Regions from separate parts of the Mesorhizobium sp. 43Arga genome, predicted to be linked through region 3. Evidence: predicted binding sites of a transcription regulator. Region 3 holds the regulator's gene; each other region holds the start of a gene.
The links. Region 3 encodes PhoB, which activates phosphate uptake and scavenging genes when phosphate is short. Its sites were predicted from a motif close to TGTCATNNANCTGTCAT; they were not measured.

Region 1 (7,981 bases), 760 kb from region 3:
CTGGAAGCGATCGTCGACCGTCTCGCCGATATCCTCGAGCGCGCCGGCCGCGACATCGAGGCGATTTCGCACGACATTTTCGAGGCGCGCTCCACCAAGGTGTCGAAGCGCAACCGCGACTTCCAGGAACTGCTGAAAGCCATCGGCCGCAAGGAAGACATCGCCTCCTCGATCCGCGACAGCCTGATCTCGCTGCAGCGCCTTGCCGGCTTCCTTGCCCATGTCGCGACCCAGACCAAGATGAGCAAGGATGTCCGCGCCCGCATCAAGACCTTGTCGCGCGACGTGCTGTCGCTCGCCGACCACGCCACCTTCCTGTCGCAGAAGATCTCCTTCCTGCTCGACGCCACGCTCGGCATGATCTCGATCGAGCAAAACGCCATCATCAAGATCTTCTCGGTCGCCGCCGTCATCTTCCTGCCGCCGACGCTGGTCGCCTCGATCTACGGCATGAATTTCACCGTCATTCCCGAGCTGAAATGGCAGCTCGGCTATCCCTTCGCCATCGGCCTGATGATCCTGTCGGCGATCCTGCCCTTCTGGTATTTCCGCCGCCGCGGCTGGCTCTGACCGCTGCCCCCGGCAACCGCGCACTCAGGCTGGCTCACCAGAAAGGACTTGACCAAATCGCTGCCGGCCTGCATCCGGGTTGCCCGATCCTTGGGATTTAACCGGATTGCCGACATGACCGGAAAAACATGGGCCTATGAGGATTTCGTCGAGGGCGCCTCGTTCGACATCGGCACGAAACAGGTAAGCGCGGCCGAGATCATCGAGTTCGCCAGCGAATTCGATGCCCAGCCGATGCATCTCGACGAGGAGGCCGGCAAGGCCAGCATCCTCGGCGGCCTCTCGGCCTCGGGCTGGCACACCTGCGCCATGTTCATGCGCATGCTGTGCGATGCCTTCCTCTTGGACTCCACCTGCCAGGGGGCGCCTGGCGTCGATCATGTCAAGTGGAAGAAACCGGTCCTGGCCGGCGATACGCTCAGAGGCAATTTGGTTGTCCTGGCCAAGCGCCTGTCGCGATCGAAGCCGCAACTGGGCTTCATCACCATGCGCAGCGAGCTGGTCAACCAGCGCGGCGAAAGCGTCTTCGAGCTTGAGAATTCCGTCATGTTCCTGACGCGTGATGCCGCGGGGTATCAGGCATGACCCTGGATGAATTCTTCCGCATCGGCACCACGGTGACGCTGGGCTCGCACACATTCGAGCCCGAGGCGATCAAGGCGTTCGCCCGCAAATACGACCCGCAGATCTTCCATATCGACGAACAGGCCGCCAGGAAGAGCGTGCTCGGCGGGCTCTGCGCCTCCGGCTGGCACACCGCCGCCACCTGGATGAAGCTCAACCTCGAAGCGAGCATGGATGCCGAGGGCGCCAGCTGGAACGGCCCCGGCCCGGTCCCTGAATTCGGCCCATCGCCCGGATTCAAGAACCTGAAGTGGCTGAAGCCGGTCCATGCCGGCGAGACCGTCACCTTCAGCCGCACCGCGCTATCCCATCGCGCCATCGCCTCGCGCCCCGGCTGGCGAATGCTGTCGCTGCGCGCGGAAGCGTTCGATTCGACCGGCGACAAGGTGCTGGAGTTTGAAAGCGCGGTGCTGGTGAAGGTGGAGTAGCGCGGCTCTTCCTTCTCCCCGTTCCACGGGGAGAAGGTGCCCGAAGGGCGGATGAGGGGCGCCGCCAGCGGTGATGCCTTAAACTCGACGGTCGTGCTTACCCTCACCCTGCTGCGCTCGCGTTGCTCGCTCCGCTGTCCGTCTCCCCGTAAACGGGGCAAGGGAAACCTAGTGTCCCTCGAACCCGATCAGTGTCCTCACCGGCACGCCAAGCGCCTCGAGCTTGGCGCGGCCGCCGAGATCCGGCAGGTCGATGACGAAGCAGGCGGCAAGAATATCGGCGCCGATCTGGCGCAGCAGCTTGACCGCCGCTTCCGCGGTGCCGCCGGTGGCGATCAGGTCGTCGACCAGGATCACCTTTTCGCCCGGGGCAACGCCGTCCTTGTGCATCTCCATCTCGTCCAGCCCGTATTCCAGGCTGTAGGCGACTCGCACCGTCTCATAGGGCAGCTTGCCCTTCTTGCGGATCGGCACGAAACCGGCCGAAAGCTGGTGGGCGACGGCGCCGCCCAGGATAAAGCCGCGCGCCTCGATGCCTGCGATCTTGTCGACCTTCTGGCCGGCATAGGGATGCACCAGTTCGTCGATGGCGCGGCGAAAAGCGCGCGCATTGCCGAGCAGCGTGGTGATGTCGCGAAACAGGATGCCGGGCTTCGGATAATCCGGAATGGTGCGGATCGAGGCCAACAGCGTGTCTTCGAGCGAAGGTTTCATGAGGCGGCTCTCCGGCGATCCAGCTTCGGCTGACAGGATGTGAAACGGCGGCGGGCCAACCATGATCCGACGCGACCTGCAACGGCTAGCGCGATGCGGCGCCCGAGACAAGCGCATCCGGCAGGGGATTGGCCTCGTCCGCCCTGTCCCATGCCTGCGCAACAATCTTCCACTGCCCTTCGCTCTTCACCAGCAACAGCATTTCCATGGACCGGCTGGTCTCGTCACCGTTCTCGATCATCTCCGCCGCGACCGCCGCGATCGCGATATTGCCGAAGACGCGGATATCGGTGCCGAGCACGGTCTCCTGGAGCGATCGCAGCGACGTGCGTGACAGGCCGCGCATCCGCTCGACGAAGTCCACAACACCGATGCGTCTTGCCGGGCGGGCCGCCGGATACAAGCCGGCACCATCGAGGAAATCGCCGGCGAACCCATCCCACCCTGGGGTGATACCCTCGTCCCAGCTAAGGCTGGCAAACTGCCGGTCGATGAGGGCCCGTATCACGCCCTCGTCCGTACCCATTCCGTTCGCCATGATCCGCTCCTTCCGTTCGTCTGCCAGCACCGGAGATTGGCACGCGGCACTTGTCCGATCGAATCGCAGCCCATCAGCTTCATAACCCCTCCGATCTCGATCCGCATCTGTTTGAGCGCCGCGCCATGCCAAGGACTAGTTGTCGAACTCTCACATAGGGGTAAAAAGGGGCGCCTGAAGCGCCGCTTCCGGTCGAACCATGGTCGCTACATGACCCATCTTCTGCGAAAAATAATGTCCGTCATCATGGCAACCTCGCCCATGAGCTGGGCGCCGACAGCCGTCTCCGCTGCCGAGCGGGCCAGTTGGACGGTCGTGCTGCGCCCGGCAGATTTCGTGGTCGGCGACGCGCTTGGACAATTACATACGCGTCGACAATGGATCACTGGATTCGACGAACGGTCCGGCGTGTTCGAGATCGCTCTGCGCAGGAAGGCAATCGCGATTTCGGCGCCGCGCTGTCGGATGGACTATCTGATTTTGACGATCCCCGTTTATTACCCTGAAAATCCGAAGCGGGCATCCATCCGCGAGCGTCGTGTAGTCTATGATGCTCTCGTCGCACTGCAGACGAAGGGCAAAGGCAGCGCAACTGTTGCCGTTGAAGCGCCCGAACCTCTCGCTCGCGAAGGAAAACAAGGTATCGAGCTTCTTACCTGCAATCTGTACTTTGCCTTTCCAATATCGGTGCAAGTGTCGGCGCAATGAGCTGTTACCGGCTTCGGCCGCAGCTTTCGGCGGCCCGCATCTGATCGGTCGCCTGACAGCTGCATGTCGTGTGGTAGCGCTGTTCGGATCGGCGCGAGAAGGCAAGGAGGATAGGTGATCCCTCTGCGCGAGAACGAAGACAAACTGACATCTGACGCACACAGGGAAGCACTCAAGGCGCGTCGCATGAATCCGCTTCGACGCGACGTCGCTTAGAGCAATTCCAGGAAAGGTGTGAGCGGTTTCCCGGGAAAAGCGCGCAGCGCTTTCCCTTGGGAATTGCCTCAAAACAAGGAGCTAGAGCGGCTCGCCGTTTCCATGAAACGGAGAAACGCTCTAGGACTTACATGCCGAGACCGGAACGAAGCTCGGCCCTGGCCACTTCATATTCGGCCTTGAAGTCGTCCCGGTTGAGCAGGACCGCGGCGATGACGCTGCCGGAAATCTTGCCCATCTCGACATCAGACGCATAGTGGATGCCGCCAACCTCACGGTTGTGGGCGTATTCGGCCGCGCGCGCCATGATCTCGGCGCGCTTCTCCGGAACCATGTCGGCCAGGATGATGCCCATCATGGTGCCGACCGTGGCATGGCCGGACGGCCAGGAGCCGGAGCTCGACAGCTTGACCACCGGCTTGACGAGATCGCTGAGCTGATGCGGACGCGGGCGCTTCCAGACATCCTTGGCCGGATCGACGACGGCGCCTTCGGTCTCGACCACGCGATCGAAGAAGGCGCTGAACTTCGGCAGCTTCTCCTTGTTGAAATTCGGCCCCATCACATTGGCGAAGCGCCAGACATTCTCCTCGGCGTCGGCAACGGCACTGGCCACCATCTCGGGCGTGCGCGTCACCTGCAGCGTCAGCACTTCGCCGAGTTCGGCCTTGGTCTGCGCCGAATCGTTTGCCGGCGGCGGCGGCAGGATCATCGTCAGGTCGATATCTTTGTTTGTGACGAAGGGTTTTGCGTCTTCGGCCTGGGCGGCCGAGCCGATGACCAGCAACAGCAGACCGGCAGTCAGCGAGGCATATTTCTTCATGGGTGCGATCCTTTGGTGGCAATGACGCAGGATCGCTGTTGGTGGTGACGGCCATGTGACACAGCCTGTCGCCCGAAATGCAAAAAGGCGCCTTTCGGCGCCCTTTCGTGACTGTATTAACTTGGCAGCCTAGGTATGTCGAGATTCAGGTCAGGCCGAGCCGAAAATGGTGGCTTCCGAGAACCGGAGCGGAGCGTACTTGAAGTACGTGAGCTCAGTTCTACTGCGACGCAGTAGAACGGGGAAGCGCAGGATGCCGGCATTTGCAGGCCGGCATCACCTGAATATCGGCATGCTTTAGTGGGCCACGCCTTCCCACACCTTGCGCTTGGTCAGGTAGACCAGCGCACCGAAGAGCAGCAGGAACACCAGCACGCGGAAGCCCATCTTCTTGCGGGCTTCCATGTGCGGCTCGGCCGCCCAGGTCAGGAAGGCAGCCACGTCGCGGGCATACTGGTCGACAGTCTGCGGCGAGCCGTCATCATAGGCCACCTGGCCGTCGGAGAGCGGCTTGGGCATCTTCAGCGACACGCCGGACATGAAGTACGGATTGTAGTGCGTGCCTTCCGGGATGACCATTCCGGCCGGCGGCGTCTGGTCGTAGCCGGTCAGCAGCGAATGGATGTAGTCGGGGCCGCCCGCGTCATACTGGGTGAAGATATCGAAGACGAACTGCGGAAAGCCGCGCTCGACGCCGCGCGCCTTGGCCAGCAGCGACATGTCCGGGGGGGCCGCGCCACCGTTCGAGGCAGCGGCGGCTTGCTCATTGGCGAACGGCGCCGGGAAATGGTCGGACGGTTTGCCGGGACGGTCGAACATATCGCCGGCGTCGTTGGGGCCGTCATGGACGGTGTATTCGGCGGCAAGCGTCTTGATCTGGGCATCGTTGTAGCCGAGGTCCGACAGCGTGCGGAACGCCACCAGGTTCATCGAATGGCACGCCGAGCAGACTTCCTTGTAGACCTTCAGGCCGCGCTGCAGCTGCGCCTTGTCATAGGTGCCGAACGGGCCGGTGAAGCTCCAGTCCATTTCCTTCGGCTCGTTGATCGGGAAATGCGTGGGTGCCGCCGCGTTGTGCGCCTCTTCGGCCGCGAACGCTGCGGTGCCGGCCGCGACAAGGCCGACCAGCGCCAGCGAGGTGAGAATCTTTTTCATGCCAAATCCCCTCAGATTCTCTACCGCTCAGCCCTTGGTCTCTGGCGCGGCCGTGGCGCCCGCCGGATGCCCGCTGCCGCCCTTGTTCTTTTCGAGCACCGCCTCGGTGATCGAGTTCGGCAGCCTGCGCGGCGTCTCGATCAGGCCGAGCACCGGCAACGCGACCAGGAAGAAGGCGAAGTAGAACAGCGTCGCCATCTGCGCCATGAACACATAGCTGCCTTCCGCCGGCTGCGAGCCCAGCCAGCCCAGCAGGATGGCATTGGCCACGAACAGCCAGAAGAACAGCTTGTACCAGGGCCGGTAGACCGCCGAGCGCACCTTGGAGGTGTCGAGCCACGGCACCAGGAACAGCATGACGATGGCGCCGAACATGCACAGCACGCCGCCGAGCTTGGAATTGATCGGCCCGATGTTGAAAGTGATGGCGCGCAGGATCGCGTAGAACGGCAGGAAGTACCATTCCGGAACGATATGGGCCGGAGTCTTCAGCGGGTTGGCGACCGTGTAGTTGTCCGGATGGCCGAGATAGTTCGGCAGGTAGAAGACGAAATAGGCGAAGAAGAACAGGAACACGATCATGCCGAACGCGTCCTTGATGGTCGCGTAGGGGGTGAAGGCGACGGTGTCGGTCTTCGACTTGACCTCGATGCCGGTCGGATTCGACTGGCCCACCACATGCAGCGCCCAGACGTGCAGCACGACGACGCCGGCAATCATGAACGGCAAGAGGTAGTGCAGCGCGAAGAAGCGGTTCAGCGTCGGATTGTCGACGGCAAAGCCGCCGAGCAGCAGCTGCTGGATCCAGTCGCCGACCAGCGGAATGGCGCTGAAGAAGCCGGTGATGACGGTGGCGCCCCAGAAGCTCATCTGCCCCCATGGCAGCACATAGCCCATGAAGCCGGTGGCCATCATCAGCAGATAGATGATGCAGCCCAGGATCCACAGCAACTCACGAGGCGCCTTGTAAGAGCCGTAATAGAGGCCACGGAAGATGTGGATGTAGACAGCGATGAAGAAGAACGAGGCGCCGTTGGCATGCATGTAGCGCAACAGCCAGCCGGAATTGACGTCACGCATGATCTTTTCGACAGAGCCGAAGGCGAGATTGGTGTCAGCCGTGTAGTGCATGGCGAGCACGATGCCGGTCAGGATCTGCGCCACCAGCATGATCGCCAGGATGCCGCCGAAGGTCCACGCATAGTTGAGGTTGCGCGGCACCGGATAGGCGATGAAGCTGTCGTAGACCATCCGCGGCAGCGGCATGCGGGCGTCGAACCAGCGTTCGATACCGGTCTTGGGCGTATAGGTCGAGTGTCCCTCGCTCATCGAAATATCCCCTGCCTCAACCGATAAGGATCTTGGTATCGGAAATGAATTTGAATACCGGCACAGCCATGTTCTCGGGCGCCGGGCCTTTGCGGATGCGGCCGGCGGTGTCGTACTGCGAACCATGGCACGGGCAAAACCAGCCGCCGAAATCGCCTTCCTGGCCGAGCGGGATGCAGCCCAGATGCGTGCAGACCTGAACCATCACCATCCAGGCTTCCTTGCCGGGCGTGGTGCGGTTGGCGTCGGTCGCCGGCGCATCGGCCGGCAGATTGGCGTTGCGGGCAATCGGATCCTTGAGATCGGAGAGGTTGACGGCCTCGCCGTCCTTCATTTCCTTTTCGGTGCGGTTGCGCACCACGACCGGCTTGCCGCGCCACTTGACGATCAGCGACATGCCAGGCGTCAGCGAGGCGACATCGACTTCCACCGAGGCGAGCGCCAGCGTCGAGGCATCGGGGCGCATCTGGTCGATGAACGGCCAGGCGACGGCGCCAGCCCCGACCACGGCGGCCATGCCAGTGGCGACATAAAGAAAATCTCGACGATTGGGATCGTGGATGTCGGTTGCGCTCACGGGTGCCTGATCCTTTCGCCTCTTCCGCGCCGGTGGCCGAGCCTTGTTCCCCGCTCAATCACGCCAACCCGACAGCGCATGGCGAACAGGCTAGCGAATTCCTCCGGCATTTGGACTTCGGTTTATGCGTGAAGCCCGTTTTTGTCCAGACGGGTCAAGGCACAAGGGCAGATTGTCGCGGGGACAAAATCCCCTATTGCCCGGCGGGACGGCGAATGGCCGAAAAAGGCAGCTAAACAACCGGGAAACAACTGTAAATCCAAGGCTCCAGCTTGCCTCGACACAGGGCGCCGGTGTGA
Region 2 (7,981 bases), on a different contig from region 3:
ATCTTCGACGTTGCCAAGGCCCACGAATTCTACCTCGGCTTCCTCGGGTTCAGCGTGGACTGGGAGCATCGCTACGGCGACAACTTCCCGCTTTACACGCAGGTTTCGCGCGGCGACCTTATCCTGCACCTGTCCGAACATGCCGGCGACGCGACACCCGGCGGGAATATGGTCGTCTACATGAGAGGCATTCGCGACTTCCACAAGGAACTTGCGGGCAAGGACTACCGCTACATGAAACCCGGCCTGGAACATGGGGACGGGCGGCTGACGGTCGAGGTCATCGACCCGTTCAGCAACCATATCCGCTTCATGGAACTCACTGGTGAATGAGCTGATGGGGCGGCCCATTCCGGCGGCCGCCAGTTGCCGTCGAACCGATCATCACGAAACAATACGGACATCGCCTGGCGGCGAGGCCCGGGTACTTGCCTTTCGCCTTGGAAAATAGCGCTTGCAATTCGCAATCAGTTTGCTACACAACAACTGATTGCAAAATACAACTGGTTATCGAGGAGACTTTCATGTCCAAGCTGCGTGTCAACGCATTCACCCTGTCGCTCGACGGCTATGGCGCCGGTCCCGATCAGGATCTGCAAAATCCGCTCGGCATCGGCGGGGAATCCTTGCACAAGTGGTTTGTCGACACTCGCACTTTCCGTGAGATGGTGCTCGGACAAGATGGCGGCACCACCGATATCAACGAGGCGTTCGCGGCGCGCAGTTTCGAAAATATCGGCGCCTGGATCCTCGGCCGCAACATGTTCGGGCCGATCCGCGGCGAATGGCCTGACAACAGCTGGAAGGGCTGGTGGGGCGACAACCCTCCCTACCATGTGCCGGTTTTCGTGCTGACGCACCACGAGCGGGCGCCCATCACGATGGAAGGCGGCACGATCTTTTATTTTGTGACCGACGGCATCCATTCGGCGCTCGAGCAGGCGAAGGCGGCCGCCGGCGGCAAGGACGTGCGGATCGGCGGCGGCGTCGCCACCATCCGGCAATATCTGCGGGAGAGGTTGATCGACGAGATGCATCTGGCAATCTCGCCGGTGCTGCTTGGCAAGGGCGAGAACCTCTTCGCCGGCCTGGACATGCTGAAGCTCGGCTATCAATGCACCGAGCAGGTGGCGACGCCGCTTGCCACGCATGTGGTGATCAAGCGGGCGTAGTTGCGGCTCTTTCTCCCCGTCACCATGCGGGGGAGAAATGCCCGGTAGGGCAATGAGGGGCAGCGCTGACGTTTGGAAGTTAGAGCGTCCGACGGCAATAAATTCATCAACGCCAGCGCTGCCCCTCATCCGCCCTTCGGCGTTCGTCGTTCGAAAAGCCAGGCAGTTGGCTTTTCGTCTGCTGCGCAGACCACTTCTCACATCCCCGTGAAACGGGGAGAGGGAAAAAGTTCTCAATATTTCTCCGGCACGTAAAGCTCGCGCGGCAGCGTCTGGCGCTCGTATTCAGGATTGAAGACGCGTTCCGGCAGCGTGATCTCCTCGTGCGGCACCTCTTCATACGGCATCTGCTTGAGCAGATGATCGATGCAGTTCAGCCGCGCCCGCTTCTTGTCATTGCCCTCGACGATGAACCAGGGCGCCTCTGGAATGTTGGTACGAGCGAAGGTCTCTTCCTTGGCCTTGGTGTACTGTTCCCAGCGCACGCGCGACTGCAGATCCATCGGCGATAGCTTCCACTGCTTCATCGGGTCATGGATGCGCATCAGGAAGCGCATCTGCTGCTCCTCGTCGGTGATCGAGAACCAGTATTTGACCACGGTGATGCCGGATCGCACCAGCATGCGCTCAAACTCGGGAACGTCGCGGAAGAATTCCTCGACCTGGCCCGCATCGGCAAAACCCATCACCCGTTCGACGCCGGAGCGGTTGTACCAGGAGCGGTCGAACAGCACGATCTCGCCGCCTGCCGGCAGATGCGGGACATAGCGCTGGAAGTACCATTGCGACTTTTCGCGCTCGGTCGGAGCCGGCAGCGCGACGACACGGCAGATACGCGGGTTGAGCCGCTGGGTGATGCGCTTGATGACGCCGCCCTTGCCGGCGGAATCGCGGCCCTCGAAAATCACCACCAGCTTCTTCTTGTGGTAGGCGACCCAGGACTGCAGCTTGATCAATTCGGACTGCAGGGTGATCAGGTCGCGAAAATATTGCATGCGGTCGATCGAAGGCGGATGCGCGTTCTTGTAGATCTTGGCGATCTCCATCGACAGCGCCGGCTCCGACATTTCGAGCTCATAATCTTCGTCGAGCGTGTCGGCGAGTTCGGCTTCGAGCCAGTCCTTGGCGGGAGAATTCTGTCTTAGCTCAGTCATTTGCACTGCTCCGCTTGCAAGCCCTGTCGGTTCCCGTGCGGCGCCCCAAATTGCTGGCCAGCAGCCGGGAAGGGAAACACCTGAGCCGACTTCAATATAGACCGGCAGTGACGGTTTTATTGCAGCCCAGGCGCGATATAGCGGCCGCTGGGGCCCATGTCCAATCGATCCATCGCCATGGCATGGCGACAAGCCGGCCCTATTGTCCTACAAATCCCCGCTGCATTCCGGGCTGCCCTTTGGCCCCGCCCCCATTCAACACAATCGCGAGGACTGACATGGAGTACCGCACCCTTGGCCGTTCGGGCCTGAAGGTTTCGACACTGACTTTGGGCACCATGACCTTCGGCGGCACCGGGCCCTTCGCCGCGGTCGGCAACAGCGATCTTGCCGAAGCCAGGCGCATGATCGACATGTCCATCGACGCCGGCATCAACCTCATCGACACCGCCAATGTCTATTCCAACGGCCTGTCGGAGGAGATCATCGGCGAGGCGCTCGGCGGCAAGCGCAGGAACGACGTGCTGATCGCCTCCAAGGCGCGCATGCGGATCGGCAGCGGGCCGAACGACGAAGGCCTGTCGCGCCACCACCTGATCCGCGAATGCGAGAAGAGCCTGAAGCGGCTGAAGACCGACGTCATCGATATCTATTTCGTCCACCAGTGGGACGGGCTTACCCCGATCGAGGAAACGGTCGCGGCGCTCGACACTTTGGTCCACCAGGGCAAGGTGCGCTATATCGGCTGCTCCAACTGGTCCGGCTGGCAGGTGATGAAGGCGCTGTCCATCAGCGACAGCCGTCACCAGCAGCGCTTCGTCACCCAGCAGATCCACTACACGCTGGAGGCACGCGAGGCTGAATATGAACTGCTGCCGATCTCGGTCGACCAGGGACTGGGCGTGCTGGTCTGGAGCCCGCTCGCCGGCGGCCTGCTGTCCGGCAAATACCACCGCGACAGCCCGACCGCACGGCAACTCGCCGGCTGGTCCGAGCCGCCGATCCGCGACGAGGACCGGCTCTGGCGGATCGTCGATGTGCTGGTCGAGATCGGCAAGGCCCGCGGCGTATCGGCGGCACAGGTGGCACTTGCCTGGCTGCTCGGCCGCCCCGCCGTCTCCTCGCTGGTGATCGGCGCCCGCAACGATGCCCAGCTCAAGGACAATCTCGCGGCCGCAAGCCTGGCGCTCAACCCTGAGGAACGCCAGCGCCTCGACGCGGTCAGCCGCCCGCCCTTGCTCTACCCCTACTGGCACCAGCAATTGACGGCAAAGGATCGCTTCGGACCCGCCGACATGGTTCTCGACCGCAGCGTGATCTGACCATTAGAGCGGTTCGCCGTTTCACGTAAACGGCGAACCGCTCTAACTCTTTGTTTTGACGCAATTCCGTACGGAAACCGTTTCACACTTTTCCTGGAATTGCTCTCGGCGGAGGCGCGCTAGCCCTCGATGAAGCGCCAGAGTTCGGGATCGGATTCGATCTGGCCGCTGAGCACGAAATATTTGTAGAGCACGAGCAGGGAAATCGCCTGCTCGTCCCGCTCATTGGAAAATATCCGGCAATAGGCGTTGGCCGCAGCGATGATGCGCTCGGCCTGTGCCGGATGCCGTTCGAAATAGCGCACCTTTTCGCCGAGATCGGCGAAATCCGGATCGAGCGGCACATAGTGGACATTGGCCTCGAGCTGCCGCTCCGCGAACCATGTCTCGTATGTCGGCGGCGGCATCAGGCAAAGCGACTTCGAGTTCAAGATCCATTTGAGGTTGGTCGCCACGTCATTGCCCTCGAGCGAGACGATGTAGCGGTAGCGCTGATGCTGGCTGATGCTGAGAAAGGGCTTGGCATATTCGGCCGGTGCGTTCGGCTTGTGCGAGCCGGCATCGCAGAATGGCAGGTCGCGCACCGCTTGCAGAAACCGTGTCCTGATCGGATTGTTGAGGTCGCCGCGCCAGACCACCATGGGCAACTTGTCGGCGAGCGGGATGGTGTCAGCGGGCATCTGGAAGTGACGGAACTTGTCGAGCTTCATGATGACCGCGTTCTGGTCGTCATCGCGGATCGGCCGATCCTTCACGATCGCCGGCACCTTCGGCACATCCCTGACGTCACCGAATTCGACGTCGATGAGCAATCCGGGATCGAAATAGCGGGCGAATTCCTTCAGGTCGTAGTAGTACATGGTCGGCGTGAAGGGCAGTTTGCTGATGCGCACCGCGTTGGCGCTTGGCACGAAACCAGCCTGCAGCTTGTTGTAGTAATTCAACCGCCGGCGTGCCGCATCGTCGGAAAGCATGGCCTGTTCAAGGCGAGTGGCCAGCCTGCGGCGAAACAGGGCTTGCGGAATGACATCGCGCACGATGTTTCGCGCATAGTAGAAAACCCTTGCCGACGTCCGCGCAATTGTAGCCATGATTCACTTGGTCAAAACAAACGGGCAGCTCTCAAATACGCTGGCGCCCGCGTTTCCTACATCATTATGGCGCCGATCTGGCAAGCCCCCCGATCGCCGGGGCCGCGCGCGCACACTGTCGTTTCAGCTGTTGTGTTTGACGGCTAATGCTCCTAGGCAGGGTCAGAGCCGCAAGGCAAGTCAAAAGGAGCCGACATGGCGCGAGCACCAAACTACGATCAGGAACGCAAGGAACGCGACCGGCAGAAGGCTGCGAAGAAGGCCGAAAAGCTGGCGGCCAAGGTTGCCGCGCGCGAACGTTCCAAGCCCGAGGCAGAGATCGAAAACGAAACGGCGGAATGACGGCAAAAGGCCCGCACATGCGGGCCTTGCCTCAATCCAGCCTAATGGCTCTGCGTCAGGCAGGAGCCTTGTCGCTGACAAAAACGTCCACTTCGCGCGCCGCGGCGATAAAGGCGCGCCGCGCGATCATGGCCGGCTTGTCGCCGGCCAGCGCATCGTGGCAGGCCTGCAGCGCCGCGCGATGCTTGGGACTGCGCTTGCCGGGCCAGCTGTTGAGGAGGTATTCGGATGCCTCGCGGGCCGTACGCAAGAGCTGAGTGCTGCCCGCCGTGACGGACTTTACGGTCACGGGTGTTTCAAATCGGTTGTTTTCCATCGCCGCTCTTACGCCATCGGCGTCCGTGAAGCGAGGCCGAAAGTGGGCTTGGCGTCAGGCGCCGCCTGTTTTTGCCGGCGAGCGCCCTGCCCTACAGCGGCGCTAAGCAGCCACGACGGCAAATCCCCTGGCGCGAAGGCCGCGTCGGTCGTTGGCGAGCGACGTCACCAGCCGGTCGCGGCTGCCGACGATGTGGGCAGAAAGCAGCCGGGCCGCTTCATCGGCATCGCCAAGGCGTGCCGCGGCCAGAATGGCGCGGTGTTCGGCCCAGGCGCGACCAAGGGCCGCCTCATCACGCACTTCCAGCCAGCGGGCGCGCGACAGGCGCGTCATGGCGTCACGCACGGCCCTGAACAGGAATTCGTTGCCCGACAGGCGCGCCAGCTCGATGTGAAAATCCATGCCGACACGATGCCACTCCTCGCGCGGCGTATTGTCGTCGCAGGAATCGAGCATCGCCTCGATCACGTCGATGGCGCTGCTTTCGGCGTGCATGCATGTCAGCCGGATCGCCGCGACCTCGACCGCTTCGCGATAGACCGCGATCTGCTCGAGCTCTGCCAGATTGATGGGCGATACGGTCCAGCCGCGGCCATCCCTGCCCACCAGCCCCTCGGTCTCCAGCCGCAGCAGTGCTGCCCTGATCGGCGTGCGCGAGGCGCCGAAGCGGCCTTCGATCCAACGCTCTGTCAGTTTCTCGCCTGGACCGATCTCGAGCCCCAGGATCATCTCGCGCAACTGCCGTTCGACATTCTGCATCTGCGACATAGCGCTTCCTTGTTCCGAAGCCGCATTGACAGCAGCTGGGTTGGAGTTCATGACGGATACCATCTTGGTATCCCAAAGTGGTATCCGCGACAAGCGCTGATATCGAGCAGGCAGGACATGACACAGGAAGACACGCAACAGAGCGGCTACAATATCCACTGGCGGCGCAATCTCGCCGTCTGTTTCGCGGGCTCGTTCAGCACGCTCATCGCCATGACCCTCCTGTTGCCCTTCCTGCCGCTTTATGTGGAACAGCTCGGCGCGCAGGGTCATGCCGCCATCGTGCAATGGTCCGGCATCGCCTATGGCGCCACCTTCTTCGCCGCGGCCTTGGTCGCGCCATTGTGGGGGCGGCTGGGCGACCACTACGGCCGCAAGGTGATGCTGGTGCGCGCCAGCTTCGGCATGGCGATCTGCATGTCGCTGACCGGCATGGTCGAGACGGTCTGGCAACTGGTGCTGCTGCGCCTGCTGATCGGCTTTGCCGGCGGCTATTCCTCGGGGTCGACCATACTGGTAGCCATGCAGACGCCCAAGGACCGTTCCGGCTGGGCGCTGGGTGTCCTGTCGGCGGGGATAACGGCCGGCTCGCTGGTCGGCCCGCTGCTGGGCGGTGTGCTGCCGCCGGTGATCGGCATTCGCGCCACCTTCCTTCTGTCCGGCGGCGTCATCTTCCTTGCCTTCCTGGCAACGACCTTCCTCATCAAGGAGACCCCGCGCCCAAAGCCGGCAAAGGCGGAATCGGGCACCAGGCCGAAAAGCGGCTGGTCACGGATTCCGGACAAGCGACCGGTCGTGGCCATGCTGACAACCGGCATGCTGCTGGCCTTCGCCAACATGTCGATCGAGCCGATCATCACCGTCTATGTGCAGCAGCTCATCGAGGATCAGAGCCGGGTGACCATGGTCGCCGGCGTGGTGATGTCGGCGGCTGCGCTGGGCACCATCCTGTCGGCGTCCTGGCTCGGCAAGCTCGCCGACCGCGTCGGCCACTGGAACGTCGTCGTCGGGGCATTGGCCGTCTCGGCCCTGCTGCTCATTCCGCAGGCCTTCATCACCAATGGCTGGCAACTGATCGGATTGCGCTTCGTGATGGGTCTGGCGCTCGGCGGCTTGCTGCCTTGCATCACCAGCGTCATCCGCCACAACATCCCGGATGGCGTCGGCGGCAACGTGCTTGGCCTGGCGATCTCGGCGCAGTATGTCGGGCAGGTTGCGGGACCATTGACCGGCGGCTTCGTCGGCGGTCATTTCGGCATGCGGGCGGTGTTCCTCGGGACATCGGCGCTGATGGCCGGCGGCGCCGTCTACAACTGGATTGTCCAGTCGCGGCGCTTGCGCCATATGGCGCTGGAGTCAAGTGAGTCCTGAGCGGCTCCAGATTGTTGCGAGAGGAGCCGGCCGACATGAATTCCGCCGAACCCAGCCGTCTCCATGTGTTTGCCGGCGGTCTAGTCGGAACCGCGGGCGTGGCGCTGTCGGCAGCGGCCGCGCACCGCGGTGGCGCCTTCACGGGCACCGCCGCCTCATTCCTCTTGATGCACGCGCCGGTCTTCCTCGCCATCGGCCTCGTCGGCGCGAATCGCTGCCTGCGCATTGCGAGCCTCGTCCTGCTTGTCGGGCTCCTGCTTTTCGCGGGCGATCTCCTCGCCCGCGATTTCCTCGGATCGAGACTGTTTCCAATGTCGGCGCCGATCGGAGGCACACTGCTCATCGTCGGCTGGCTGGGGATAGCGATTTCCGCCCTGGTGCGTCCACGTTCCTGAGACCAACTATGCAGGTATCAATCCCTGGGGCGCTCGGTACGAGCCCAAAG
Region 3 (7,981 bases):
TGTCAGGAAAAGCCCGCCCGACAGGATGTGGATGCCGACCCAGATGACCAGCAGCGCACCGACCATGCCCAGCATACGCGTATCGAGCTCGGTAGCCTTGAGGAACCGTCCGATGGCGCTGAGTTCGGATGCACGCGCCTTGTCCGCTGCGGTGCTGCCGACCGGTTGATTAGAGGTCGTGTCGGTCATGCTATCCTCCCATCGGTTTACCGTCTGGCGCGGATACCGAACATGGATGCTATTTGCTTTCCGCGGTCATTTGAAGCGGGAAGCCCCTTGAGAAACGCCGCGGCTTTTGGGCCGCGGCGTCGATATCGAACGGTATTGCGCCGTTTACTTGCAGGCGGCGACGCTGCCGGCGGCGACGCCCGCGCAGACTTCGTCCTTCTTGATCCAACCGGCGTCGATGACGACGTTGAGATTGTCCTTGGTGATCGCGACCGGGGTCAGGAACAGCGACTTGACGGTGTTGCCGCCAGGCGTCGTGAAGTCCTTCACACCGGCGATGTCGGTCATCTTCTTGCCGTCGGCCAGCTGCGAGGCGATCTCGGCGGCGTTCTTGCCGAGTTCGCGCGCGTCCTTCCACACCGACACGGTCTGGGTGCCGAGCGCGATGCGGTTCAGCGCGGCATGGTCGCCGTCCTGACCCGAAACCGGCACGGTGCCGGCAAGACCCTGCGCCGTCAGCGCCGCGACGACGCCGCCGGCGGTGCCGTCATTGGCCGCGACGACCGCGTCGACCTTGTTGTCGTTGGCGGTCAGGAACTGCTCCATGTTCTTCTGGGCGTTGGCGGGCAGCCAGCCGTCCGTATAGGCCTCGCCGACATTCTTGATCTTGCCGCTGTCGATGGCAGCCTTGAGCACTTCCATCGAGCCCGCGAACAGGAAGTCGGCGTTCGGATCGGCGCCCGAGCCCTTGATGAAGACATAATTGCCTTCCGGCTTGGCCTTGAACACCGCGCTGGCCTGCAAGCGACCGACTTCCTTGTTGTCGAAGGTCAGGTAGAAGACGTCCTTGTTCTCGATCAGGCGGTCATAGCCGACGACCGGAATGCCTTCGTCCAGCGCCTTCTGCACGGCCGGGCCGATGGCCGAGGCATCCTGCGCCAGGATGATCAACGAATTGGCGCCCTGCGAGATCAGGCTCTCGACATCGGTAAGCTGCTTGCCGGGATTGGACTGCGCATCGGCGGAAATGTACTTGTCGCCGGCGGCCTCGATGGCCTTCTTCATGGCGGCCTCGTCGGTCTTCCAGCGCTCTTCCTGGAAGTTGGACCACGAAACGCCGATGACCTTGTCCTTCGCCTGCGCGACCGACGCAAGCGTCAGCGACATGGCGACACCCGCCAGGATGGCGGCTGTGAATCTCTTCATGATATTCCTCCCTGCGCCGCGTATGGCGCGACCAAACTGGCCCGAAGGCCGGCACAAAGGCTCTATTTTTTCGAGCCTCGAAAAAACACTGATCCAACACCGGAACGCTGTCAACAACGATTCTGAGGGATTTTGATGTCCTTCTGATTTTTTTTCGAGCCTCGGAATAAATAAATGACAGGACTGGCCGCTTCTGCCAGTATTTGATCGTGTCGCCGGCAGCGTTCGAGGGAGGACCGGAAGAACCGCGGCGATCGGGAGGATGTGAAAAAGCATGTCGGTCGGAATCCGCCACGACGATCTGCGCCGGCGCAACCGCGCCATGGTGATTGCGGCCGTGCGCCGGGCCGGCCGGCCCTCGCGCACCGAGATCGCCGCGACCACCGGCCTCAGCCATTCGACCATATCGGCCATTTCCTCCGACCTGATCGGCGAAGGCATCCTGGCCGAGGGCAGGCCCAGCGAGGCCGGCGCGCTGAAGCGCGGCAGGCCGCAGGTCGGCCTCGGCCTCAACCCCGAGGCCGCGACTGTGATGACCGTGGTGCTGTCGCTGAATTTCCTGTCGGTCGCCGTCATCGACTATGCCGGCCAGGTGATATCGGAAGAACAGCGCCGGTTGGACACGTTGACCATGTCGCGCGAGGCGCTGATCGGCGAATGCGTGGCCATCGTAAGGCGGCGTCTCGAGGATCCCGACATCGATGTGCGCAGCGTCGCCCGTATCGCGCTGGCGATCCAGGGCATCACCGACACCAAGGCCCGGGCAATGCTCTGGTCGCCGATCACCCCGCAGACCGACATCGCCTTCGCCGACATACTCGAAGCCGAGTTCGGCATCCCCGCCACCATGGAAAACGACTGCAATATGATGGCGGTGGCGCTGCGCTGGCGCGATCCCGAGCGCTATCGCGACGACTTCATCGCCATCCTGCTTTCGCACGGTATCGGCATGGGGCTGGTGCTGAAGGGCGAGCTGTTCACCGGCACCCATTCCTCGGGCGGCGAGTTCGGCCATATGATCCATCGGCCCGGCGGCGCGCTCTGCCGCTGCGGGCGGCGTGGCTGCGTCGAGGCCTATGCCGGCAACTATGCCATCTGGCGCAACGCCAGGCAGCTCAGCGAGGACACCGAGCCGGTTGCCGATGTCAGCGACGCGCAGATGCGGGCGCTCGCCGCGACGGCACGCGAACGCGACGGGCCTGAGCGCGAAGCCTATCGCAAGGCCGGGGAGGCACTCGGCTACGGCCTCGGCAGCCTGTTTGCGCTGATCGATCCCGCGCCCGTGGCCATGGTCGGCGTCAGCGCCGCCGCCTTCGACCTGATCGAGCCGGCGTTGCGCGAGGCCATTGCCCAGACCGCCGGCGGCCAGCATTCGGAGTCGATCTCCTTCGACACCGAGCCGAACGAACTGCCGCTGATCCGCGAAGGCTGCGCCATGCGCGCCCTGACCTTCGTCGACCAGGAGATTTTCGCGCCGGGCGTGCAAACGAAAGCAGGCCTTGCCGCGAAGAAAAACGTCGCCTGAGTCAGGTCGTGCTCAATCCTCGCGGATCGCGTAGCCCGCCCCACGAATGGTGCGGATGACGTCGGGCATGCGGCCATTGTTGACCGCCTTGCGCAGCCGGCCGACATGCACGTCCACGGTGCGCTCGTCGATATAGATCGTCTCGCCCCAGACATTGTCGAGCAGCTGGCTGCGTGAGAACACGCGGCCGGGATGCCGCATCATGAATTCGAGCAGGCGGAATTCGGTCGGCCCTAGCCGGATCTCGCTCTTCTTGCGATAGACCCGGTGCGATTCACGGTCGAGCACGATATCGCCGACCTTGAGCACGCTGGACAGCACTTCCGGCTTGGCGCGGCGCAGCAGCGCCTTGACGCGAGCCATGAATTCCGGCGTCGAGAACGGCTTGACCAGATAGTCGTCGGCGCCGGTGGAGAGCCCACGTACCCGGTCGCTTTCTTCGCCCCGCGCGGTCAGCATGATGATCGGCAGCCGCTCGGTCTCGGGCCGCATTCGTAGGCGCCGGCAGAGCTCGATGCCGGACACCGCCGGCACCATCCAGTCGAGCACCAGGAGATCGGGCACGTTCTCCTGCAGGCGGATTTCGGCTTCGTCGCCGCGAGTCACCACCTCGACCTGATAACCCTCCGATTCCAGATTGTAGCGGAGGAGCACACCCAGCGGCTCCTCGTCCTCCACCACCATGATGCGTGGTGCGATCATCGATTGGTTACCCCTGAGCTCAGGCCACCGGCGCCGACATCGCCGTCTCGTCCTGTTTTGGACGGTTGGCGGGCAGTTGCGTGCCGGTCAGGACATAGTACGCATTCTCGGCGATGTTGGTCACGTGGTCGCCGATGCGTTCGAGATTCTTGGCGCAGAACAACAGATGCGTACAGGCCGTGATGTTGCGCGGATCTTCCATCATATAGGTCAGCAGTTCGCGGAAGACGGAGGTGTATTTGACGTCGATCCGCTCGTCGTCGGCACGCAGCTTCGCCAGGGCCGCGGCATCACGCGCCGCATACTCCTCGATCACCCCCTGCACCTGGATCAGCACCAGCTGGGCCATGGCGTCGATGGAATGCGACAGGTCGCGCGGCGTGGCGCTGAGGCCGACAGTGCCGACCCGCTTGGCGATGTTCTTGGCAAGGTCGCCAATGCGTTCAAGGTCGCCGGCCATGCGGATCGAGCCTACGACATGGCGCAGGTCGTCGGCCATCGGCTGGCGCTTGGCGATCAGCGTGATGGCGCGGTCGTCGAGTTCGCGCTGGCGCGCATCCATGATGGCATCGTCGGAGACGACGCGCTGAGCGAGAGCATTGTCGGAGTTCAGAAGCGCCTTGGTGGCGCCGCCGACCATCGAACCGGCAAGGTCGCCCATGTCGCTGATCAGCCTGCTGATCTGTCCGAGATCCTCGTCGAAGGCTGCGACTGTGTGTTCGGCCATGATCCTGGTCCTCGTATGCGTGCGATCAGCCGAAGCGGCCAGTGATGTAGTCTTGCGTGCGCTTCTCGCGAGGCGACGTGAAAATCTTTTCGGTGCGGTCGAATTCGACCAGTTCGCCCAGATACATGAAGGCCGTCTGCTTCGAGACGCGCGCCGCCTGCTGCATGTTGTGGGTGACGATGACGATCGTGTAGTCGGCCTGCAGCTCGTCGATCAGTTCCTCGATCTTGGCGGTCGACAGCGGATCGAGCGCCGAGGCCGGCTCGTCGAGCAGGATGACCTCCGGCTTCACCGCCACGGTGCGGGCGATGCACAGCCGCTGCTGCTGGCCGCCCGACAGGCTGAGGCCGCTGGCATTGAGCTTGTCCTTGACCTCGGTCCACAGTGCTGCGCGCTTCAGCGCCTGCTCGACACGGCCGTCCATCTCGGCCTTGCTGATCTTCTCGTAGAGCCTGACGCCGAAAGCGATGTTTTCGTAGATCGACATCGGGAATGGCGTCGGCTTCTGGAACACCATGCCGATCTTGGTGCGCAGCAGGTTGAGGTCCTGCGAACGGTCGAGAACGTTCTGGCCGTCGAGCAGCACCTGGCCCTCGGCGGTCTGTTTGGGATAGAGCTCGTAGATGCGGTTGAAGACGCGCAGCAGCGTCGACTTTCCGCAACCCGACGGGCCGATGAAGGCGGTGACGCTGCGCTCGGGCAGCGACAGCGTGATATCCTTCAGCGCCTTCGACTGGCCGTAGTAGAAGTTGAGGTTCTTGACCTCGATCTTGGCCTTGGTCACCGCCTCGGCGGCGATCGTCATGTCTGGAGACAACATCTGGCTCATTTGTCCTCTCTGCGTCCGGTCAGGCTGCGCGCAAAGATGCTGAGCGCGAGAACCGTCAATGTGATGATGAGTGCGCCGGTCCAGGCCAGCTGCTGCCATTCCTCATAGGGACTGAGAGCGAACTGGAAGATGGTGACAGGCAGGCTGGCCATCGGCGCGTTGAGATTGCTCGACCAGAACTGGTTGTTCAGCGCCGTGAAAAGAAGCGGTGCCGTTTCGCCGGAAATACGGGCGATGGCCAGCAATATGCCGGTCACGATACCCGAAAGCGCGGCGCGATAGGCCACCGAGCGGATGACCACCCAGCGCGGCGCGCCGATTGCGGTGCCGGCTTCGCGCAAGGCATTCGGCACCAGATTGAGCATGTCCTCGGTGGTGCGCACGACGACGGGGATGACCAGGATGGCAAGTGCCACGGCACCGGCGATCGCTGAGAAATGCCCCATCGGCCGCACCATCAGCTCATAGACGAACAGGCCGATGATGATCGACGGCGCCGACAGCAAGATGTCGTTGATGAAACGTACTACGGTGGTGAGCTTCGAGAAGCGGCCATATTCGGCCATGTAGGTGCCGGCCAGCACGCCGATCGGCGTGCCGACGATGATGCCGATGATGGTCATCACAATGCTGCCGTAGATGGCGTTGAGCAGGCCGCCGGCGTCGCCGGGTGGCGGCGTCATTTCGGTGAAGACCGAGAGCGAGACGCCCGACAGGCCCTTGTAGAGCAGGGCGCCAAGGATCAGCGCCAGCCAGGCAAGGCCGATGCCGGCGGCGATGACGCACAGCGTCATCATCACGCCGTTCCTACGCTTGCGGCTCTGGTGAAGCGATGCGGCTGTCGACATCGGTCAGGCTCCCGTGCGGGCATCGATGCGCATCAGCATGTAGCGGGCGATGGCAAGGATCAGGAAGGTGATAACGAACAGGATCAGGCCGAGCGCGACCAGCGAGGACGTGTAGAGATCGCCAACGGCTTCGGTGAATTCGTTGGCGATGGTCGCCGAGATGGTCGTTGCCGGCGCAAACAGCGACGTCGAGATGCGGTGCGCGTTGCCGATGACGAAGGTGACCGCCATCGTTTCACCGAGCGCGCGACCGAGAGCGAGCATGACGCCGCCCATGATGCCGATGCGGGTGTAGGGAATGACGACGCGGCGCGTGACCTCCCAGGTCGTGCAGCCGATGCCGTAGGCCGATTCCTTCAGCACCGACGGCACCGTATCGAAGACGTCCTTGGTGATCGAGGTGATGAAGGGCAGGATCATGATCGCCAGGATCATCGCCGAGGTCAGCAGGCCGATGCCGTAGGGAGGGCCGGCGAACAGGCCGTTGAGGCCCGGAACGCCGTGGAACATGCTGATGATGAGGGGCTGCACCGTCGTCTGCAGGAAGGGCGCCAGCACGAACAGGCCCCAGATGCCGTAGATGATCGAAGGGATGCCGGCCAGCAATTCAACCGCCATGCCTATCGGGCGCCGCAGCGGGCGCGGGCAAAGTTCGGTGAGGAAGATGGCGATGCCGATGCCGAGCGGCACGGCAATCAGGATGGCGATGGCCGAGGTGATGATGGTGCCGTAAATCGGCGCCAGGGCACCGAACTTCTCCGTCACCGGGTTCCAGCTTTCGCTGGTCAGGAAGGAAAAGCCGAAGGTCGACAGGGCTTGCCAGGAACCGGCTACCAGCGAGATCGCTACGCCACCGAGCAGGACCAGCACCAATATGGCAGCGGCGCGGGTCAGTCCGTGGAAGATCGAATCGGTCAGCGCGAACCGTCGAACGGTGGCGTCGCGCGAACCTCTGACGGCTGGCAAGGCTTCCTGGACAGCGCTCATGTCAAGCTCGGCTCTTTCAGTTGATGAGAAAAGGAGCGCCGCGGGTGCGGCGCTCCTTCGCAGGATGTTACTCGCCGGCGTAGACGGGCTTGCCGCCAGCCTGGATGTCGGCCTTCCACGAAGCCTTGATCAGGTCGACGACGCTGTCGGGGATCGAGACGTAGTCAAGCGCCTTGGCGGTTTCCTTGCCGTCCTTGTAGGCCCAGGCGAAGAACTTCAGGGCTTCGCCGGTGGCAGCGGCATCATCCGGAGCCTTGTGGATCAGGACCCAGGTCGAGGCAGCGATCGGCCAGGTGGTGTCACCGGGCTCGTTGGTGATGATGACGTTGAAGTTCTTGGCAGTCTTGAAGTCGGCATTCGAAGCGGCAGCGCCGAAGGATTCGAGCGACGGCTCGACGACCTTGCCGGCTGCATTCAGCATCTTGGAGTAGGACAGGTTGTTCTGCTTGGCATAGGCGTATTCGACGTAGCCGATGCCGCCATCCGTCTGCTTGACGGTGTTGGCAACGCCTTCGCTGCCCTTGGCGCCGACGCCCGTCGGCCATTCGACGGCGGTGTCCGAACCGACCTTGTCCTTCCAGTCGGGCGAAAGCTTCACCAGATAGTTGGTGAAGTTGAAGGTGGTGCCCGAGCCGTCCGAACGATGCACGACGGCGATCGCGGTCGAAGGCAGGGTGAGGCCGGGGTTCAGGGCCTTGATCGCGGCATCGTCCCAGGTGGTGATGGCGCCGAGATAGATCTGGGCGAGCGTCTTGCCATCGAGGACGAGTTCGCCCGGCTTGACGCCGGTGAGGTTGACGATCGGCACGATGCCGCCCATCACCATCGGGAACTGCACGAGGCCGTTCTTTTCCAGATCGGCATCGGACATCGGCTTGTCTGTGGCGCCGAAGGTCACGGTCTTGGCGATGACCTGCTTGATGCCGCCGCCCGAACCGATCGACTGGTAGTTGAGGCCGACGCCGGTGTCCTTCTTGTAGGTGTCGGCC

Region 1: a site for PhoB is predicted at 4,666-4,682, ahead of ACWGS8_RS05810 (acid phosphatase). Genes of this name have one in related genera too.
Region 2: a site for PhoB is predicted at 2,434-2,450, ahead of ppk2 (polyphosphate kinase 2). Genes of this name have one in related genera too.

What each region holds. Positions count from the first base shown of each region.
Region 1 is NZ_JBSKBO010000001.1:1,170,787-1,178,767, reverse strand. It holds gene corA (magnesium/cobalt transporter CorA) at 1-570, shown strand, start outside; gene ACWGS8_RS05835 (MaoC family dehydratase) at 685-1,155, shown strand; gene ACWGS8_RS05830 (MaoC family dehydratase) at 1,152-1,622, shown strand; gene ACWGS8_RS05825 (adenine phosphoribosyltransferase) at 1,791-2,336, opposite strand; gene ACWGS8_RS05820 (nuclear transport factor 2 family protein) at 2,422-2,874, opposite strand; gene ACWGS8_RS05815 (hypothetical protein) at 3,109-3,582, shown strand; gene ACWGS8_RS05810 (acid phosphatase) at 3,926-4,621, opposite strand; gene ACWGS8_RS05805 (cytochrome c1) at 4,919-5,776, opposite strand; gene ACWGS8_RS05800 (cytochrome b) at 5,804-7,105, opposite strand; gene petA (ubiquinol-cytochrome c reductase iron-sulfur subunit) at 7,122-7,682, opposite strand.
Region 2 is NZ_JBSKBO010000010.1:158,858-166,838, reverse strand. It holds gene ACWGS8_RS28535 (glyoxalase superfamily protein) at 1-333, shown strand, start outside; gene ACWGS8_RS28530 (dihydrofolate reductase family protein) at 525-1,172, shown strand; gene ppk2 (polyphosphate kinase 2) at 1,406-2,326, opposite strand; gene ACWGS8_RS28520 (aldo/keto reductase) at 2,605-3,648, shown strand; gene ACWGS8_RS28515 (glycosyl transferase family 90) at 3,768-4,739, opposite strand; gene ACWGS8_RS28510 (hypothetical protein) at 4,935-5,081, shown strand; gene ACWGS8_RS28505 (DUF982 domain-containing protein) at 5,137-5,397, opposite strand; gene ACWGS8_RS28500 (GntR family transcriptional regulator) at 5,500-6,165, opposite strand; gene ACWGS8_RS28495 (multidrug efflux MFS transporter) at 6,283-7,536, shown strand; gene ACWGS8_RS28490 (DUF423 domain-containing protein) at 7,572-7,931, shown strand; gene ACWGS8_RS28485 (hypothetical protein) at 7,949-7,981, opposite strand, start outside.
Region 3 is NZ_JBSKBO010000001.1:408,848-416,828, reverse strand. It holds gene ACWGS8_RS02045 (sugar ABC transporter permease) at 1-189, opposite strand, end outside; gene xylF (D-xylose ABC transporter substrate-binding protein) at 334-1,374, opposite strand; gene ACWGS8_RS02035 (ROK family protein) at 1,649-2,899, shown strand; gene phoB (phosphate regulon transcriptional regulator PhoB) at 2,912-3,601, opposite strand; gene phoU (phosphate signaling complex protein PhoU) at 3,621-4,328, opposite strand; gene pstB (phosphate ABC transporter ATP-binding protein PstB) at 4,354-5,157, opposite strand; gene pstA (phosphate ABC transporter permease PstA) at 5,154-6,005, opposite strand; gene pstC (phosphate ABC transporter permease subunit PstC) at 6,009-6,992, opposite strand; gene pstS (phosphate ABC transporter substrate-binding protein PstS) at 7,060-7,981, opposite strand, start outside.